DNA from 4 places in the Streptomyces sp. NPDC007084 genome. Region 2 is predicted to be linked to each of the others. Evidence: riboswitches for the same ligand, from Rfam matches in the RefSeq annotation. Region 2 holds a riboswitch; each other region holds the start of a gene.

Region 1 (4,276 bases), on a different contig from region 2:
CGGCGGACGGCACCGAACTGGCCCGCGGCCACTCCCGCGAGGGCGCCGATCCCCTCGTACACGCCGAGGAGGCCGCCCTCGCCAAGATCGACCCGGCCGACCCGCGGCTGCCCGGTGCCACCGTCTACAGCAGCCTGGAGCCGTGCGCCCGCCGTGCCTCCCGGCCGGCCCCCTGCGCCCGGCTCATCCTCGACGCCGGTGTCCGCCGGGTCGTCACGGCCTGGCGCGAGCCCGACACCTTCGTCCCGGACGCCGACGGCAGCGCCCTCCTCACCTCCGCGGGCGCGGACGTCCTCCTCCTCCCCGAACACGAACACACCGCCAAGGCACCCAACCGGCACCTTCTGGCACCCCGGTAACCACGTGCGCCCCCCCGCCCCCGGGATGCCGTACACTGGTTCTTACGACGCGGGGTGGAGCAGCTCGGTAGCTCGCTGGGCTCATAACCCAGAGGTCGCAGGTTCAAATCCTGTCCCCGCTACTGAAGGCCAAGGGCCGGAACTCGGATTCACGAGTTCCGGCCCTTGGTGTTGGTACCTCTAGTCGGTCCCTCTAGTCGGTCCCTCTAGTCGGTCCCCCTTGTCGGTCCCCCTGCTGGTCCCCGCCGCCTGGTGGCCCGGAATCCCTCGGTCGGGCCACACCGGTCGCCCGGCGAGCGGGCTGCGGGTCTGCTGGACGGGTGGGTCAGCCAGGAGGTGAGGAGCGGGCCGGAGAACTCGACGACCGGGCCGACCGCCCGTCCCCCGGTGATCCGCGGGCGACGCGCGCATCCGCCCCCTCGGGCGACTCCGGGCACGGTCCGGCGGGCAGCCGCCCGGGCCGTATCTCCGTCGTGCGCGCGCTCGTCCGGGTGCTGCCCGTCCTGCTGGTCATCGCCGGGACCTGCTACGACTACTTCACCCCGGCCGGTTTCCCCGCCGCCCCCCTCTTCACCGCCGCCACACTGATCGCCGCACCCCTGTACTCGCTGCGCGGCACCGTCCTCACCGGCGTCGCCGCCGTCGGCGCGCTGCTCTTCGCGCACCTGCGGCTCGGCGTCGCCCTGCGCAGCGACGCGGTCACCGAGGTCGTCACCGTCGCCACCGCGGCCGCCCTCGCCGTCGTCGTCAACGTCCTCGTGCGGCGCAGCGACCAGCAGCTCGCCTCCGTCCGGGAGATCGCCGAGCTGGCGCAGCGGGCCGTGCTGCCCGAACCGCAGGCGCGCATCGACGGTCTCGACGTGGCCGCGCGCTACGAGGCGGCCCAGGCGGACGCGTTCATCGGCGGGGACCTGTACGCCGTGCAGGACACCCCGTACGGCGTGCGGCTGGTCGTCGGAGACGTGCGCGGCAAGGGGATGACGGCGGTCGCCGCCGTCGCCGTGGTCATCGGCGCGTTCCGCGAGGCGGCGGAGCAGGAGAGCACCCTGGAGGCGGTCGCGCAGCGGCTGGAGCGGGCGCTGAAGCGCGAGGGCGCCCGGCGCGCCAACCTCGACGCCGTCGAGGGGTTCACCACCGCCGTGCTCGTGGAGATCCCGCACGACGAGGAGGTCGTCCGCGTCGTCAACCGCGGGCATCCGCCGCCCCTGCTGCTGCACCCCGACGGCACGCTCCTCCCGCTCGCCGGCGGGCCCGCCGCGCTGCCGCTCGGGATGAGCGACCTGGCCGTCACCGCCGACCGGGCGGTCCCGGCCCGCTTCCCGCGCGGGGCGACCCTGCTGCTGCACACCGACGGCCTGTCCGAGGCCCGCAACGCGCGCGGCGAGTTCTACGACCCGGCCGCGCGGCTCGCCGGCCGGATCTTCGCGGGCCCCGAGGCGCTGCTGAACGCCCTCGCCGACGACGTCCGCCGGCACACGGGCGGCGCCCTCACCGACGACATGGCGCTGCTCGCCGTACGGCGCGGCTGACGGGCCCCTACGGCGCGGCTGACGGGCACGTACGGCGCGGCTGACAGGCACGGACGAGTCCGCCCGTCGGGCACGTACGGGTCCGTCCGGCCGTTGTCACGAGGGGTGACCGAACCGTGCCCCTCCGCATAACAACTGACATACCGTCAGACCTGTGTGCTCCGGTGCGGCGCGGTCAACTCGCCCGTCTTTCACCGCCCCTGACCCCAAAGTCCTGGCCAAAAACCGTTAACGATCACTCAGAACAGCTTGGAAAGAGGTAGCCGGGTCTATTAACGTTCGATAACGCAGCGCGGTCGTCCCAGCCGTCACAAGAGACGGCTCCGTGCGCACGCGCCGAATCCCGCAAGGGAACCGGGGAACCACCAACTTGGGGTGAATCGAGCGGATCTCCGCCGTGGAGACACGGTGGGTATACGCGCGTAGGAGACCTTCCTGCTCCGAACCCGTCAGCTAACCCGGTAGGCGAGAAGGAAGGAAAGGAGTGCGCCCACGTGGCGTCCAACCGGCCTGCCCAGCCAACCTCGTTCGCACCGGATGACCCCCAGTCCTTCGGCTTCGCCTACGGCAAGGACGAGGGCCCCTGGGAGGAGTGGAACCCCACCGAGGATTCCGTCCGCCCGGTCCGTGGCCGGCACCGCGTGGGAAAGCAGCGCGGCGGAGGACTCGCCCGCAGCTCCACGGTCCTCGGCGTCGGAGTCATCGCCGCCGTCGGCGCCGGTGGCATGGCCACGGCCGCGCCCGGCAAGGCGCCCGTCTCCATCTCACTGCCCGACCTCTCCTCGGTCACCCACTCCGCCAAAGCGCTGATCAGCGACGGCGCGGACGCGGCACCCGAGGGTTCCACGACACCGCTCACCGGCGCCGGACTGACCACCGAGGACGCCGCCCAGGGCAGCACGGACGCCGGTGAGGCACTGCGCGCCCGCATCATGCAGCAGGCCGAGTCGCAGCAGAACCAGGTCGACAGCGCCGCCCAGAAGGCGGCCGAGGCCGCCGCCGCGAAGCAGGCCGTCGCCCTCGCCACCAAGCAGCAGGACGCCGCGAAGGCCAAGGCCGCCGCCGCGAAGGAGAAGGCGGAGGAGGAGGCCAAGGCGAAGGCCGAGGCCGAGCGGCTCGCCGAGCTGGCCAAGAGCTACACGCTGCCGACCTCCTCGTACACCCTGACCTCGCGCTTCGGCGAGGCCGGTGCCCTGTGGTCCTCCGGCTACCACACGGGTCTCGACTTCGCCGCGCCCACCGGCACGCTGATCAAGGCGATCCACAGCGCCACCGTCACCGAGGCGGGCTGGGCCGGCGCGTACGGCTACCGCACGATCCTCACCCTGGACGACGGCACCGAACTCTGGTTCTGCCACCAGTCGTCGATCAGCGTCACCGCCGGCCAGAAGGTCGCCACCGGTGACGTGATCGGGCGGGTGGGCGCGACCGGCAACGTGACCGGGCCGCACCTGCACCTGGAGGTCCACCCCGGCGGCGCCGCCACCGGCGTCGACCCGATGGCCTGGCTCCAGAGCAAGGGGCTCAATCCCTGATCCCCGGGGGCCTCGCCGGCTCTGACCTCCAGGGTTCCTGGATAGCCCGATAGCCCGATAGCCCGATCGCCGGATAGCCGGATAGCAGCCCCTGGTCCCCGGCGTGCCCGGATACGAGGGGCGTGCGGGGCGCGGGTGGAATACCGGCATCCCGTGCGGGCGTTGGACCCGGGCATGACTTCTCTTCGCAAGCTCGGCTCATCCGACCTCGAGGTCTTCCCGCTCTCCCTCGGCGGCAACGTCTTCGGCTGGACGGCGGACGAGACCCAGTCCTTCGCCGTGCTCGACGCCTACACGGCGGCCGGCGGCAACTTCCTCGACACCGCCGACGCGTACTCGGCGTGGGTCGACGGCAACGAGGGCGGCGAGTCCGAGACCATCATCGGCAAGTGGCTCAAGGCCCGCGGCAACCGCGCGGACGTCGTCATCGCGACGAAGGTCAGCCAGCACCCCGCCTACCCCGGCCTCTCCGGCGCCAACATCAAGGCCGCCGCCGACGCCTCGCTGCGCCGCCTCGGCACCGACCACATCGACCTCTACTACACGCACTACGACAAGACCGAGGTGCCGGTCGAGGAGATCATCGGGGCCCTGGACGAGCTGGTGAAGGCCGGCAAGGTGCGGCACATCGCCGCCTCCAACATCTCCCCGGAGCGGCTCCAGGAGTCCCTGGAGTTCTCCGACCGCGAGGGCCTCGCCCGCTACGTCGCCCTCCAGCCGCACTACAACCTGGTCGCGCGCGACACCTACGAGGGCCCCCTGCGCGAGGTCGCCTCCCGCGCGGGCCTCGCCGCGGTGCCCTACTACGCGCTGGCCTCCGGCTTCCTCACCGGCAAGTACCGTCCGGGTACGA
Region 2 (4,276 bases):
ATTCACCTTCGGATGTGAGCTACGCGACCGTAGGGAAGGGTTGACGGCCGGTGAGATAGGCCACTCGTCAAGTGTTGGTCAACCGTGGAATAAGGCTCTCATCAGGGGTGTTGAGGCAGCCGCGACCAACATCGAAGGCCGGACCCCACGGATCGTGGGGTCCGGCCTTCGATGGCTGTCCTGCCGTCAGGAGCAGGTCGGGCGGGTGCGGTGCCAGGGGTCAGCCGACGGCGACACCGTGCGAGCGCAGGTAGGCGACCGGGTCGATGTCCGAGCCGTAGTCGGGCGTGGTGCGGACCTCGAAGTGCAGGTGCGGTCCGGTGACGTTGCCGGTCGCGCCGGAGAGGCCGATCTGCTGGCCCTCGGTCACGGTCTGGCCCGCCGAGACGGACAGGGCCGACATGTGGGCGTACTGCGAGTACTTGCCGTCGGCGTGCTGGATGACGACCTGGTTGCCGTAGGCGCCGCCCCAGCCTGCGGAGACGACGGTGCCCGCGGCGATGGCCTTGATGGTGGTGCCGGTCGGGACGACGAAGTCGGTGCCGGTGTGGTAGCCGCTGGACCACATGCTGCCCGCCACCTTGTAGTTGGTGCCGATGACGGCGCCGTCCACGGGGAGGGTGTAGCCCGAGCCGTTGTCGGCGGCGGCCGGCTTGGCGGGCGCGCTCACCGGCTCGGCCTTCTGGGCCGCGGGCTTGGCGGCGGAGGGCTTGGCTGCCGAGGGCTTCGCCGGGGCGGCGGCCTTCGGGGCGGCGGCCTTGGCGCCGAGCGACAGCTTCAGACCGGGGTGGATCAGGGACGGGTCGCCGCCGATGGCGGAGCGGTTGTCCGAGTAGATCTTCTTCCAGCCGCCGGTGACGTGGTGCTCGTCGGCGATCTTGGCGAGGCAGTCGCCGGCCTTCACCGCGTACGTCGTCGTCGCGGCGGCCTTCGCGGCGGCCGGGGTGACGGTGGCGGTCTTCTGGGTGTGCTGCGCGACGGCGGCGGCCGGCGTCGCGGCGTGGGCGCCGGTGGCTCCCATCAGGGGCAGCGCGAGCGCGGCGCCACCGGTTCCGGCCACGGCGATCGAGCGGGTGAAACGCAGGGACTTGGGACGGCGGTGCTTACCCTTCGCGGGCATGGCGAATTCCTCTCCGGCGCCTGCGAGGTGAGCTGTCGGGTGCGGGCTGGAGATGCCCGGCCGCGCTGCTGCGCGGCTGTACCCCTAGCCTGTTCCGGAGTCCGGACCAGGCACGGAACCTGTGGGTCCCCCGCTCCTGCCGTGTACGGGTGAGTGGATTCCGGGCGGCGGCAGGATTGGGCGTCCGTCCGGATTGAGGCAGAACGTAAGCGAGATGAGCGCGCGTCGACAACCAGCCGCGGATTCCGGACGCTCACCTTTCTTGATCCATGCGGAATTCACCGTCACCCTCCGTGGAATGACGATCTTTACGGCCTTTCAATCCGCCCGAATTCAAGGGTGCGTTGAGAAATGCCGACGGCAACGCATCGTCACGAATATGACCCTGCTCACGCCCCCGGACCCACCTCGCCCTATTCCAGGGCCAGTTGGAATGAAGGTGCCATTTCGGACAGAACAGTCAGATACGGCGCAGCCGGATGACCGTCGCGTCGAGATCGCCGCGCAGCCCGCTGTGCAGGCCGTGGTGCAGCAGCACGGCACCTCGGTGGATTTCGCCCGTTTCGACCCGTTCATAGCCGGCCGCGGGGTCGAGTCCGCGCAGCCTGAGGGGGGCGGGGTGCTCTCCGTAGTGCTGCGCCTGGAGCCAGGCGAGGACCACCACCTCGTCCCCGAGGACGTACTGCGTGGCGCTCAGCCCGCCCGCCGGGGGCCGCAGCCGGTAGAGGTCGCCACGCTGCACGACCGGCCTGATCTCCCGGTAGAGCCCGACCCAGTCCCGCGCCTCGGCCAGCTCCTCCTCGCTCCACCGGGCGAGATCGCCGCCGACGCCGAGGACCCCGGCCATGGCGCTCACGAAGCGGAAGCGCAGGCTGCTGACCCTGCCGTTGAGCAGGTTGTTCGGGCTGTCCGTGACCCAGGCCGCCATGACCCGCGCCGGATGGATCTGACTGAAGCCGTGCTGGATGGCGAGCCGGTCGAGCGGGTCGGTGTTGTCCGAGGTCCACACCTGGTCGGTACGGGCCAGGACGCCGAGGTCGACACGGCCGCCTCCACCGGAGCACGACTCGAAGGCGACGCCGGGGTGTGCGGCGCGCAGCCGGTCGAGCAGGGCGTAGAAGGCCTCGACGTGGGCCGTCCAGAGCTTTTGCGGATAGGGCTCACCCGGCCAGCCGGCATCCGTGAAGGACCGGTTGAAATCCCATTTCACATAGTCGATCGGCGCGCCGGCGAGCAGCGCGTCCAGCCGCTCCCAGAGATACTCCTGAACGTCCGGCCGGGCGAGGTTCAGGACGAGCTGATTACGGAACTCCGTCCTGGTTCGTCCCGTTTGGTGCTGCACCCAGTCGGGATGGGCGCGGTAGAGGTCGCTGTCGGGGTTGACCATTTCGGGCTCGACCCAGATCCCGAACCCCATGCCGAGGGCGTGAACGTCGTCGGCGAGCGGTGTGAGACCGGCGGGGAAGCGGTCCGGGTTGGGGGTCCAGTCACCGAGTCCGGCGCGGTCGCTGGTGCGGGCCCCGAACCAGCCGTCGTCGACCACGAACAGTTCGACGCCCATCCCGGCGGCCCGCCGGGCGAGCGCCCGCTGTCGCTCCTCCGAGATGTCGAAGGTGGTGGCCTCCCAGGAGTTGAACAGCACCGGCCGGTCCCGCTCCGCGTCCGGGATCACGTACGTCCGCTGGTACGCGTGCCAGGCGCGGCTGGCGCCGCCGAACCCGCCGTCGCTCCACAGCCCGGCGAAGACCGGCGTGGTGAAGGTCTCCCCCGGGGCGAGGGACAGCAGGCCGGAGTCGTCGTGTCCGGCACCGCCGGTGATCTGCACGCGCCCGTCGGGGAGTTGGGCGACCAAGATCCGCCAGGAGCCGGACCAGCCGAGCGCGCAGCCGTACACCTCGCCGCTCTCCTCGGTGGCCTCGCTGTCGAGGGCGACCCAGGGCAGATGCTGGTGGCCGGTGTGCCCGCGGCGGCTGCCGATGACCTGCTCGCCGTAGGTGAGGGGTGAGCGCGTCAGCCGGGACTCGGCGGCCCAGCGGCCGTGGAGCTGGGACAGCCGCCGGCCCTCGCGTTCGGGCAGGGTCCAGGTCGCGGAGTCGGCGCGCAGCAGCTCCAGGTCGCCGGGCCCGTCGTTGACGAGCGTGACCCGGCGCTCCAGCACATCGCCGCGCGGCCGGTAGTGCAGGGTGATGCCGAGGCCGGCGTCACGGAAGCGCAGCCGCAGCTCGTCGTCCTGGACCGTCGCGTCCTCGAAGCGCCACTCGGTGCCGCGGCGCTCGGCGGTCCGTACGCAGAGGGCGGGCCGGACGAAACGGGGGCCGCCCTCGACGGGGTACTCCTCGCGTCCGTCGAGCGGGGACTCGAAGGGGCGGTAGGGCGGTGCCGGGCGGGCGGCGAGGGCCTCGGCGTCGGCGAGCGTGATCCGCGGGCCCCAGTGCAGGTGGAGCAGTTCGTCGCGTTCGGTGAGGTGGAGTGCGTAGCCGCTGGTCGGGCCGGTGAGGAGCCAGGTCCGGCCGGCCGCGCCGATCTCGATCATCAGTCCCCCACAGATCCGAACAGGTGCGCTCAGGGATCAACATCTTCGGCGCTGTCGTGGGCGGGAGGCAACGCCTGTGGACAACTCAATGCACCAGGAACGCATGTCGTATCGTCGGGAGCGCGACCGAAGACACCAGCCGCCGGGCGCCGACCGGGTCCGCCCGATGGCGAGTGGCGGCCGAAGATGAGGAGCCCCCGTGACGCAGCAGGTCCCGTCGACCGAGCCCGAGCTCGCCGGAGTTCGCAACTTCCGCGACGTGGGCGGCCTGCCCACCACGGACGGCAGGCGGGTGCGCCCGGGCCGGCTGTTCCGCAGCGGCCACCTCGCGCACGCCACCGAGGAGGACGCCGCGTTCCTCGCCTCGCTGGGACTCCACACGATCTTCGACTTCCGCAACGCGGCGGACCAAAAGCTGGAGGGCCCGGACGTCGAGCTGCCCGGCGTGCGGAACGTGAACCTTCCGCTGACCGACCCGGCGGACGGCAGCGAGTTCTGGAAGATGGTCCGCGACGGCGACCTCGACCAGCTGCGGGCGATCCTCGGTGACGGCAAGGGCGCGGACCGCATGATCGGCTCCTACCGCTCGATCATCAAGGAGCGCACGGCGGAGCACTCCCGGG
Region 3 (4,276 bases), on a different contig from region 2:
GACCTTGTCGCCCAGCTTGTCGGTGATGACCTTCCAGCCGGCCCAGTCGTCCTCGTACAGCGGGTCCTCGATGGAGACGAGCGGGTACGCGGAGACCAGCTCCTCGTAGTACTCGGTCATCTCGGCGGCCGAGCGGGACTTGCCCTCGAACTCGTACTTGCCGTCCTTGTAGAACTCGGACGCGGCGACGTCGAGCGCGAGCGCGATCTGCTCGCCGGGGATGTAGCCGGCCTGCTTGATGGCCTCGACGATGAGGTCGAGGGCGGCGCGGTTGGACTCCAGGTTCGGGGCGAAGCCGCCCTCGTCGCCGAGGCCGGTGGACAGGCCCTTGGTCTTCAGCACCTTCTTGAGGGTGTGGTAGACCTCGGCGCCCCAGCGCAGCGCCTCGGAGAAGGACTCCGCGCCGATCGGGGCGATCATGAACTCCTGGATGTCGACGTTGGAGTCCGCGTGCGACCCGCCGTTGAGGATGTTCATCATCGGAACGGGCAACAGGTGCGCGTTCGGGCCGCCCAGGTAGCGGAACAGCGGCAGGTCCGAGGCCTCGGAGGCGGCGTGCGCGACGGCGAGCGAGACGCCGAGGATGGCGTTGGCGCCGAGCGAGCCCTTGTTGTCGGTGGCGTCCAGGTCGAACATGGCCTGGTCGATCAGGCGCTGCTCGGTGGCGTCGTAGCCGACCAGCTCCGGGCCGATCTGCTCGATGACGGCGAGGACGGCCTTCTCGACACCCTTGCCCTGGTAACGGTTGGGGTCACCGTCGCGCAGCTCGATGGCTTCGAAGGCACCGGTGGAGGCGCCGGACGGAACGGCGGCACGACCCGTGCTGCCGTCGTCGAGGCCGACCTCGACCTCGACCGTGGGGTTGCCTCGGGAGTCCAGGATTTCCCGGGCTACGACGACGTCGATGGACGGCACGAGCATCTCCTTCTGGGATGTGACGCGAATACGCAGGGCTTGGCTAGTCCTGCGGGACGAGCCTAACCGGCCCGGGGGGATCGGCCAGCCGATCGACCACCCCTTGGGCAGAACTCGGGGTAAATATTGTTCCCGATCGGAACAAAAACGAAATGAAAAACCCCGCTCCGGCGCGTACGGGGGAACACGCGCCGGAGCGGGGAGCCCGGAGCCGCCGGGCCGGGACGTGCCCGCCGTCCGCCGAGGGCGGGCACGTCCGGCCGGAGCGGCCTCGATCGGTGGCGGTCCGGGGTGCGGCCCCCGTCGGCCGGAGTACCGGGGTACGGCCCGGGCCGGCGAAGGCCCGGAGTACCGGGGTACGGCCTCGGCCGGCGAAGGGCCGGGGGTGCCGCCTGGATCAGCGCAGGTGGAGCTGCTGGCCCGGGAAGATGAAGTCGGCGTCGTCGATGATGTCGTGGTTCAGCTTGAACAGCTTCTGCCAGCCGCCCTTGACGTGGTGCTTCTGGGCGATCGAGCTGAGGGTGTCACCCTTGACGACCTTGTACTCGCCGTCGCCCTTCTTGACCTTCTTGCCGGTCGGGGTGGTGACGGTCTTCTTGGCGGCCGGGCGCTCCTGCGAACGGGAGGCGGGCTGCTCGGTGGTCCGGGTGCTGTGCGACGCGCTCGGCGCCGAGGAGCCGGAGGAGGCCGAGGGCTCCGAGGGGGCCGCCGGGGCGGAGTCGCCGCCGCTGTACGCGGCGCCGGACAGGCCGGTGCCGCAGGTCGGCCAGGCGCCCTTGCCCTGCGCGGCGAGGACCTTCTCGCCGACGGCGATCTGCTGCGACTTGGAGGCCTGGTCGGCGGTGGGGGCGTAGGCGGTGCCGCCGTACGCGGCCCAGGTGGAGGACGAGAACTGCAGGCCGCCATAGTAGCCGTTGCCGGTGTTGATCGACCAGTTGCCGCCGGACTCGCACTGGGCGACGGCGTCCCATTCGGAGCCGGTCGCGGCGGAGGCGCTGCCCGCGGCCATCAGCGGGGCGGCGATGGCGACACCGGTGACTCCGGCGAGCGTGGCGACACGGGTGGCCTTGTTCGGGCGGCGGTGCTTGCCCTTGCTGGAAAACAGCATCGAGTGATCCCCTCACCGACGCCTGCGAGGTGAGCTGTCGGGTTCGGGCCGGTTGAGTTGCCCGGCCGCACGGTCACGGTCCCTTGCGGAACCGCGGCGCGCGGCTTTACCCCAAGCCGTCCCCGGGTGTCTCTCAACTCCCGTTCGCGGCGCTTACCTTGGGTCCCCCGCTCCTGCCTACGGCGCTTGACGCGACGACTGTTCCCGTACGGCCGCTGGCAGGATTCGGCGTTGCGACCGTCGGGGCCCGCTGTGGCGAGCGATCACGACCGTAAGCAGTGGGCCGCCTGATTTTCAAAGACGATCAGGGCTTCTGAGACTCATGTCTCACTCGCGCCAAACCGGACATTCACGAGCGAACCATGACGTGAACTCCCGCTACTTTTCGACCGTTTCGCCATCAAGAGCAAGGCTCTGACCGGGCAGGATGACGTCCGGATCGGCGCCCACGGTCTCCTCGTTCGCGGCGTACAGCCCGGTCCATCCGTCCTCGAGGTCAAGGGCGTCGGCGATCGCCCACAGGCTGTCGCCGGCGCGCACGACGTAGGTGCCGTCGGCGGCCTCGCGGGAGCCGTCCGAGCCGCGCGAGGCGTGGCGCCCGGAGGCGCTGTCGGGCCGGCTGTCGCCGACGGCGTCGGCCGCGTCCTCGTCGGCGCTGCCGCCGCGATGCCGTCCGGGGGTGGCGGACGTCTCGTCGGAGGGCTCCGAAGAGGTGCCGCTCCGGCCGGACTTGCCCGACTTGCCCGACTCGTCATCGTCGGCCTTGGGCGTGCCGGAAGCATCCGGATCGTCCGCTTCGTCCGTACCCGCCGAGGGGTCGGACTTGGTGGTGTTACCGGTCGCCTTCGGGGAGGCGGTGTCGCTCGAACCGGACGAGTCCGACGACCCGGATGATTCCGACGAGTCCGTGGAGGTGCCGGCGGACGCCCCGGTGGACGGGGAGGCGCCGGGCGAGGTGGACAGGCCGGAGGTGCCGGCGGTGTCGTCGTCCGACGCGGCGTCACCCATGCCCGTGTCGACGTCGACCCCGGCCGAGTCCTTGCTGAGCCCGGAGAGCGGTCCGCAGGTCGGCCACGCCTTGAGTCCCTGCCCGTCGAGCACCTTCTCGGCGACGGCTATCTGCTGCGAGCGGCTGGCCTGGTCGGGGCTCGGCGCGTATTCGAGGCCGCCGTACGTCTCCCAGTTGTCCTGGGTGAGCTGGAGGCCGCCGTAGTAGCCGTTGCCGTTGTCGGCGCTCCAGGCGCCGCCGCTCTCGCACTCGGCGACCCGGTCCCAGGTGGTCCCGTCGGCCGCGCTCGCGCTCGTCGCCCCGAGGAGCGGGATCGCGATGGCCGACCCGGTCACGCCTGCGGCGACGATGAGGGCCGGGGCCTGACGGGGGCGCCGGTGACGGCCGTTCCCGGAGAGCATGCGGAAGCCTTTCGCGTGACAACGGGGTGACTACGGCACCTACGGCGAAGTGATGAGCGCCGGGGCCGCGTTGATGGGTGAAGGTAGCCGGACTCGAACGCTTGTCACAAGTCGATGCAGCGCAGATCACGTGAAGATCACAGTTATGACGGCGTGTCAGTTGACGTCGCCCGCCGGACCGCTCGGCCGAACGCCCTTCCCGCGCCCGCGCACCCCTCTGCGGCACCGCCGCCCCGGCTACCCGGATGAACCGGTTCCGGACTGTCCGACCGGGGTGAACTCGACCGGAAGCGTGCGCAATCCGCGCATAATGAGCCCGCCGCGCCAGCGCAAATCGGCCGAATCTCCAGCGAGTTGGAGGTCGGGAAGGCGGGTGAGGAGGGTGGCGAGCGCGGTCTGCCCCTCCAGCCGGGCGAGCGGCGCGCCCAGGCAATAGTGGATGCCGTGGCCGTAGCCGAGGTGCTGATTGTCACGCCGGGACAGATCGAGGACGTCCGGCCGCTCGAAGCGCTCGGGATCGCGGTCGGCTGCGGCGAGCACGACGAGCACCGGGTCACCGGCCGCGATGTCCTGCCCGCCGATCCGCACGTCCTCGGTCGCGAACCGCCAGGTGGCCAGCTCCACCGGCCCGTCGTAGCGCAGGAGTTCCTCCACCCCCGTCTCCAGCAGTCCGCTCTCCCCGGCCGCCAGGGAGGCCTGGAGGCGGGCCCGCTGCTCCGGGTGGGTCAGCAGCGCGTACAGCCCGTTCCCGATCAGGTTGACCGTGGTCTCGAAGCCGGCGAACAGCAGGATGAAGGCCATCGCGGCGGCCTCGTTCTCGGTGAGGTGCTCGCCGTGGTCGGA
Region 4 (4,276 bases), on a different contig from region 2:
GCCTGGGCGAGGGTCTTCTCGAAACCGTCGGTGGCCTGGGCGGCGAAGTCCTCCTCGTCGATCAGCTCGTTCTTCAGGTTCGAGACCTTGGCGCTGAACGACTTCGGCGGGAACCGCTTCGGGTCGAGGTCCAGATCGCGGCAGACGAGCGCCATGAGCCGCTTGGAGTCGGCGGCGTCGTAGATCGAGAAGGACGAGGTGAAGCCGAGCTTCTTGCTCTCGCGGCGCAGGATGCGGACGCAGGCGCTGTGGAACGTCATCACCCACATCGCGTTGGCCCTCGGGCCCACGAGCTGCTCTACGCGCTCCTTCATCTCGCCCGCGGCCTTGTTCGTGAAGGTGATCGCGAGGATCTGGCCGGGGTGGACATGCCGCTCGCCGAGCAGGTGGGCGATGCGGTGGGTGAGCACGCGGGTCTTGCCGGAGCCCGCGCCGGCCACGATGAGCAGCGGGGAGCCGGAGTGGACCACGGCCGCGCGCTGGTTCTCGTTCAGCCCCTCCAGGAGGGCCGCCGGGTCCACGGCGGGGCGGGGGGCGCCGTCGCGGTAGTACGCGTCCCGGCTCGGCGGCACGTCGAACCGGCCGCCGAACAGGTCGTCCGCGACCGGCTCCGGCGCGTGCTCGTCCTCGGGCGGCGGCGGGTGCTCGTCCTCGTGGGCCGCGGAGGGCTTGAGGTCCGCCAGGAAGCTGTCGTCAAAGAGGCTGCTCATCGCTCTCCGAGTCTAGGCCGAGCCACTGACACCCCGCCGCCACCCCGAGAATCCCGCCCCGATCCCGGGGCACCCGGCGGCGACCGGTCCGTGACCGGGCGGTGACGGGTCGGTGGCCGCGAGTGACCGTACGCGCAGGTCGGGGCCGGGCCGGCGGGCTCCCGGGGCCGTCCGGCGGGCGCCACGAGGGCCGTCGGACGGGCGCCACGAGGGCCGTCGGACGGGCGCCACGAGGGCTGTAGGACGGGCGTCCTGCGGGCGCCCCGAGGGCCGTCAGGCGGGCGTCCGGCGAGCGTCAGGCGGGCGAGCGGCCTCACCGGAGGGCGCGACGGACCCACCCGTGAGGCCGCTCACAAGCAGCTCGGCGGCAACAAGGAAGCAGCCCTCGGACACCCCCGCAAAGTGGCGCACACCACGCATCCCCGGCGCCCCCGCGCCGCCCGCATGGCCAAGGTCACGAAAATGTATCGGGCATATCGCACTCCAACCTTCACACGGGCCACACGAGTTGGCTAGCGTGCTCGAAGGCCGCCCGACCGCGACCGGCGAACGACGCCGGGCCGAGCGGCCTCCGCCGAGTTCGGACCGCCCAGCGGGCGGCCGGAGCCGGGGACCCACCGATCTGGGGTGAATCGGTCCAACCGCCCTGTGGCGCCAGGACCGTAGGGCAAACCTTCCGGAACCACCCGCCCGAACCCGACAGCTAACCCGGTAGGCGGATGACGGAAGGAGTCGCCTCTCTTGGCGTCGCACCGCAAGCCGCGTCCTTCGGGTACGCGCGTGGCAGGCATACGGACCCCGGCGCTCGCGACAGCGGCCCTCACCTCCGTGGCCCTGCTCTCCCAGACGGCGAACGCCGCGCCCCCGGCCGAGCCGAGGCCCAGCCTCGAAGAGGTCCAGAAGAAGGTCGACGACCTCTACCACCAGGCCGAGACGGCCACCGACAAGTACAACGCCACCCGGGAGAAGACCGCCAAGCAGCGCAAGCGGGTCGACAGCCTCCTGGACGACGTCGCAGCGCGCACCGAGAAGCTCAACTCCGCGCGTGCGGAGCTGGGGACGTTCGCCGCCGCGCAGTACCGCACCGGGGCGTCCACGCCGGGCACCGCGACGCTGCTGCTCGCCGACGACCCGCAGGACTACTTCGACCAGACGCAGTTGATGAGCCGTCTCACGAACCGCCAGAAGGCGGCGGTGGACGACTACGTGACGGAGCAGGCGGCGACCGCCAGGAAGCGGGCGGAGGCGAGCGAGAGCCTTCAGTCGCTGACCACCTCGCAGAACGCGCTCAAGTCGTCCAAGGCGGCGGTGCAGCGCAAGCTCGGCGCGGCGCGCGATCTGCTGTCGAAGCTGACCGCCGAGGAGAAGGCGCGGCTGGCGGCGATCGAGAAGAAGAAGCGGGAGAAGGCCGCCGCGAAGGCTGCCGAGCTGGCGCGGGAGCAGGCGGCGGCGGAGAAGGCGGCGAAGGAGAAGGCCGAGGCGGGCGAGGGGTCGGGGACGTCCACGTCGGGCTCCTCCGGCTCTTCCGGCTCGTCGGGCACCGGCGGCTCCGGTTCGACGGCCACGGACCCCTCGTACGCGACGAAGGCCGGCAAGGCGGTCGCCTTCGCCCGCGCACAGATCGGCAAGCCGTACGTGTGGGGCGCGACCGGGCCCGGCTCGTACGACTGCTCGGGGCTGACCCAGGCCGCCTGGAAGGCCGCCGGCGTCTCCCTCCCGCGCGTCACCTACGACCAGGTGAACGCCGGCACGACGGTCTCCCTGGCCGACGCGAAACCCGGTGACCTGGTCTTCTTCTACGGCGACATCAGCCATGTCGGGCTCTACATCGGCAACGGCATGATGATCCATGCGCCGAAGCCGGGGGCGTACGTCCGCGAGGAGTCGATCTACTACGACGGGACGTCGGCGATCCACAGCGTGGTACGCCCCGCCTAGCCACCCCACCGCCCCGCCACCCCCTCTTGTTCGGCCTCTACCTCTTGTTTGGCCTCCACGCGCGCGTGTAGGCCAAATCGGCGTCACGCGCGCGTGGAGGCCAAATAAGGGTCACGCGCGCGTGGCCCGCCGCCAAGCGGTCCCGTGGTCCCTAGCATCGGGCGCATGCCCGAAATGCCGGTTACGCCCGATCGCCCTTCGCTCCCCGCGTGGTGGGCGCGGCGCCCGCCCGCCGCCGGGGCCGCCGTCATGGCCACCGGCATCATCTCGATCGGCCTGCACCTGATTGGTCATGAGACGGTCTCCCGGATCGCGCTGGTCCTGGCGGTGATCGCCTGGCTGGCGCTGGCGGCGGACTTCGTCCTGCGGCTGGTGCGGGACCGGGAACGGTGGCGCCGGGAGGCGGGGACGCCACCCGGCCTGACGGCGGTCGCGGCGACGACGGTGCTCGGTACGCGGCTGTCGCTCCTCGGGTGGCAGGGTCTCGCCGAGGCGCTGCTCGCGCTGGCCGCGCTGCTCTGGCCGTTCCTGCTGGTGGCCGTCGCCCGCAATCTGCGCCGGGGGCACATGCCGGGCGGGGTGTTCCTGATGTGCGTGGCCACTCAGGGGCTCGCGGTGCTGGGCTCGACGATCGCGACGGCCCTCGGGTGCGAGTGGCTGACGCATGCGGCGCTGGTGCTGTTCTGGCTGGGGATCGTGCTCTACGGGGTGGCTTTCGCGCACTTCGATCTATGGCAGGTGGCGCGCGGCGCCGGTGACCAGTGGGTGGCCGGGGGCGCGCTGGCGATCTCGGCGCTGGCCGGCTCGAAGCTGGTGGCCGCGCACGAGGTGAACCCGTACCTGTGGAACAGCGACGACCAGGGCGTCCTGCGCGTCGCGACCGGCGTACTGCTCGCGCTCGACCTCGCCTGGTACTGCGTGCTGTTCGTGGCGGAGGCGGTGTGGCCGCGCCCGCACTACGACGTACGCCGTTGGGCGACGGTTTTCCCGATGGGCATGACGGCGGTGGCGACCCTGATGACCGCCACCGCTCTGGACACCGCCCCCGGCCTCCACACGACAGGCCAGGTACTGCTGTGGATCGCGGTGGCGACCTGGCTGGTGGTCGCCGCCGCCGCGATCGTGGACGCCCGCGCGACGGCCCGGTCGGCTCGGCTCGGGTCCACCCGGCCCGGGTCCGGTCGGCTCAGGTCCGGTCGGCTCAGGTCCAGAGGACCGCGATGAAGATGTTGGCGGTGGTGAGGAGACCCACCGTGGCGAAGATGTTCTTGTTGATCTTCTCTTCGTCGCGCTGGACGTAGACCAGGCCCAGGATCACGATCAGCAGGGCCAGCTTCACGCCGATCTTCACGGTGTTGACCGTGTTGTCGTCGGCCTGGTTGAGGCCGACCAGGGCCACGCCGGTGACCAGCATGGTCAGGGCGCCGTGCAGCATCGCGGGGACGAAGCGGGCGGTGCCGCGGGCCATCGCCTTCATCTGGGTCAGGAAGCCGCCGAGGAGCGCGGCGATGCCGATGATGTGCAGGCCGACGAAGAGATGGATGAGTACGTCCATGGGGCCGGAGCCTAATCCGAGGTCCCGCGGCGCCCTCCCACCGGGCCACCCTTCCCCGGCCCCTCCCTCGGGC

Evidence for each region. Region 2 has a riboswitch for cyclic di-AMP ahead of AB0912_RS02075 (LysM peptidoglycan-binding domain-containing M23 family metallopeptidase). Riboswitches for the same ligand answer to the same signal wherever they lie in the genome.
Region 1: it holds a riboswitch for cyclic di-AMP, as region 2 does, so the genes downstream of both, AB0912_RS00070 (M23 family metallopeptidase) here and AB0912_RS02075 (LysM peptidoglycan-binding domain-containing M23 family metallopeptidase) in region 2, are expected to answer to the same signal.
Region 3: it holds a riboswitch for cyclic di-AMP, as region 2 does, so the genes downstream of both, AB0912_RS15250 (transglycosylase family protein) here and AB0912_RS02075 (LysM peptidoglycan-binding domain-containing M23 family metallopeptidase) in region 2, are expected to answer to the same signal.
Region 4: it holds a riboswitch for cyclic di-AMP, as region 2 does, so the genes downstream of both, AB0912_RS31680 (NlpC/P60 family protein) here and AB0912_RS02075 (LysM peptidoglycan-binding domain-containing M23 family metallopeptidase) in region 2, are expected to answer to the same signal.

Annotation. Positions count from the first base shown of each region.
Region 1 covers NZ_JBEYFY010000001.1:22,786-27,061, reverse strand. The annotation lists gene AB0912_RS00085 (dihydrofolate reductase family protein) at 1-359, shown strand, start outside; tRNA gene AB0912_RS00080 (tRNA-Met) at 408-481, shown strand; gene AB0912_RS00075 (PP2C family protein-serine/threonine phosphatase) at 824-1,888, shown strand; cyclic di-AMP (ydaO/yuaA leader) riboswitch at 2,213-2,371, shown strand; gene AB0912_RS00070 (M23 family metallopeptidase) at 2,383-3,423, shown strand; gene AB0912_RS00065 (aldo/keto reductase) at 3,598-4,276, shown strand, end outside.
Region 2 covers NZ_JBEYFY010000002.1:27,308-31,583, forward strand. The annotation lists gene AB0912_RS02075 (LysM peptidoglycan-binding domain-containing M23 family metallopeptidase) at 221-1,120, opposite strand; cyclic di-AMP (ydaO/yuaA leader) riboswitch at 1,125-1,297, opposite strand; gene AB0912_RS02080 (alpha-galactosidase) at 1,581-3,653, opposite strand; gene AB0912_RS02085 (tyrosine-protein phosphatase) at 3,853-4,276, shown strand, end outside.
Region 3 covers NZ_JBEYFY010000015.1:32,953-37,228, reverse strand. The annotation lists gene eno (phosphopyruvate hydratase) at 1-921, opposite strand, end outside; gene AB0912_RS15250 (transglycosylase family protein) at 1,313-2,023, opposite strand; cyclic di-AMP (ydaO/yuaA leader) riboswitch at 2,028-2,218, opposite strand; gene AB0912_RS15245 (transglycosylase family protein) at 2,402-3,433, opposite strand; gene AB0912_RS15240 (cytochrome P450) at 3,671-4,276, opposite strand, start outside.
Region 4 covers NZ_JBEYFY010000067.1:7,133-11,408, forward strand. The annotation lists gene pcrA (DNA helicase PcrA) at 1-710, opposite strand, end outside; cyclic di-AMP (ydaO/yuaA leader) riboswitch at 1,273-1,444, shown strand; gene AB0912_RS31680 (NlpC/P60 family protein) at 1,452-2,648, shown strand; gene AB0912_RS31685 (tellurite resistance/C4-dicarboxylate transporter family protein) at 2,814-3,872, shown strand; gene AB0912_RS31690 (hypothetical protein) at 3,850-4,203, opposite strand.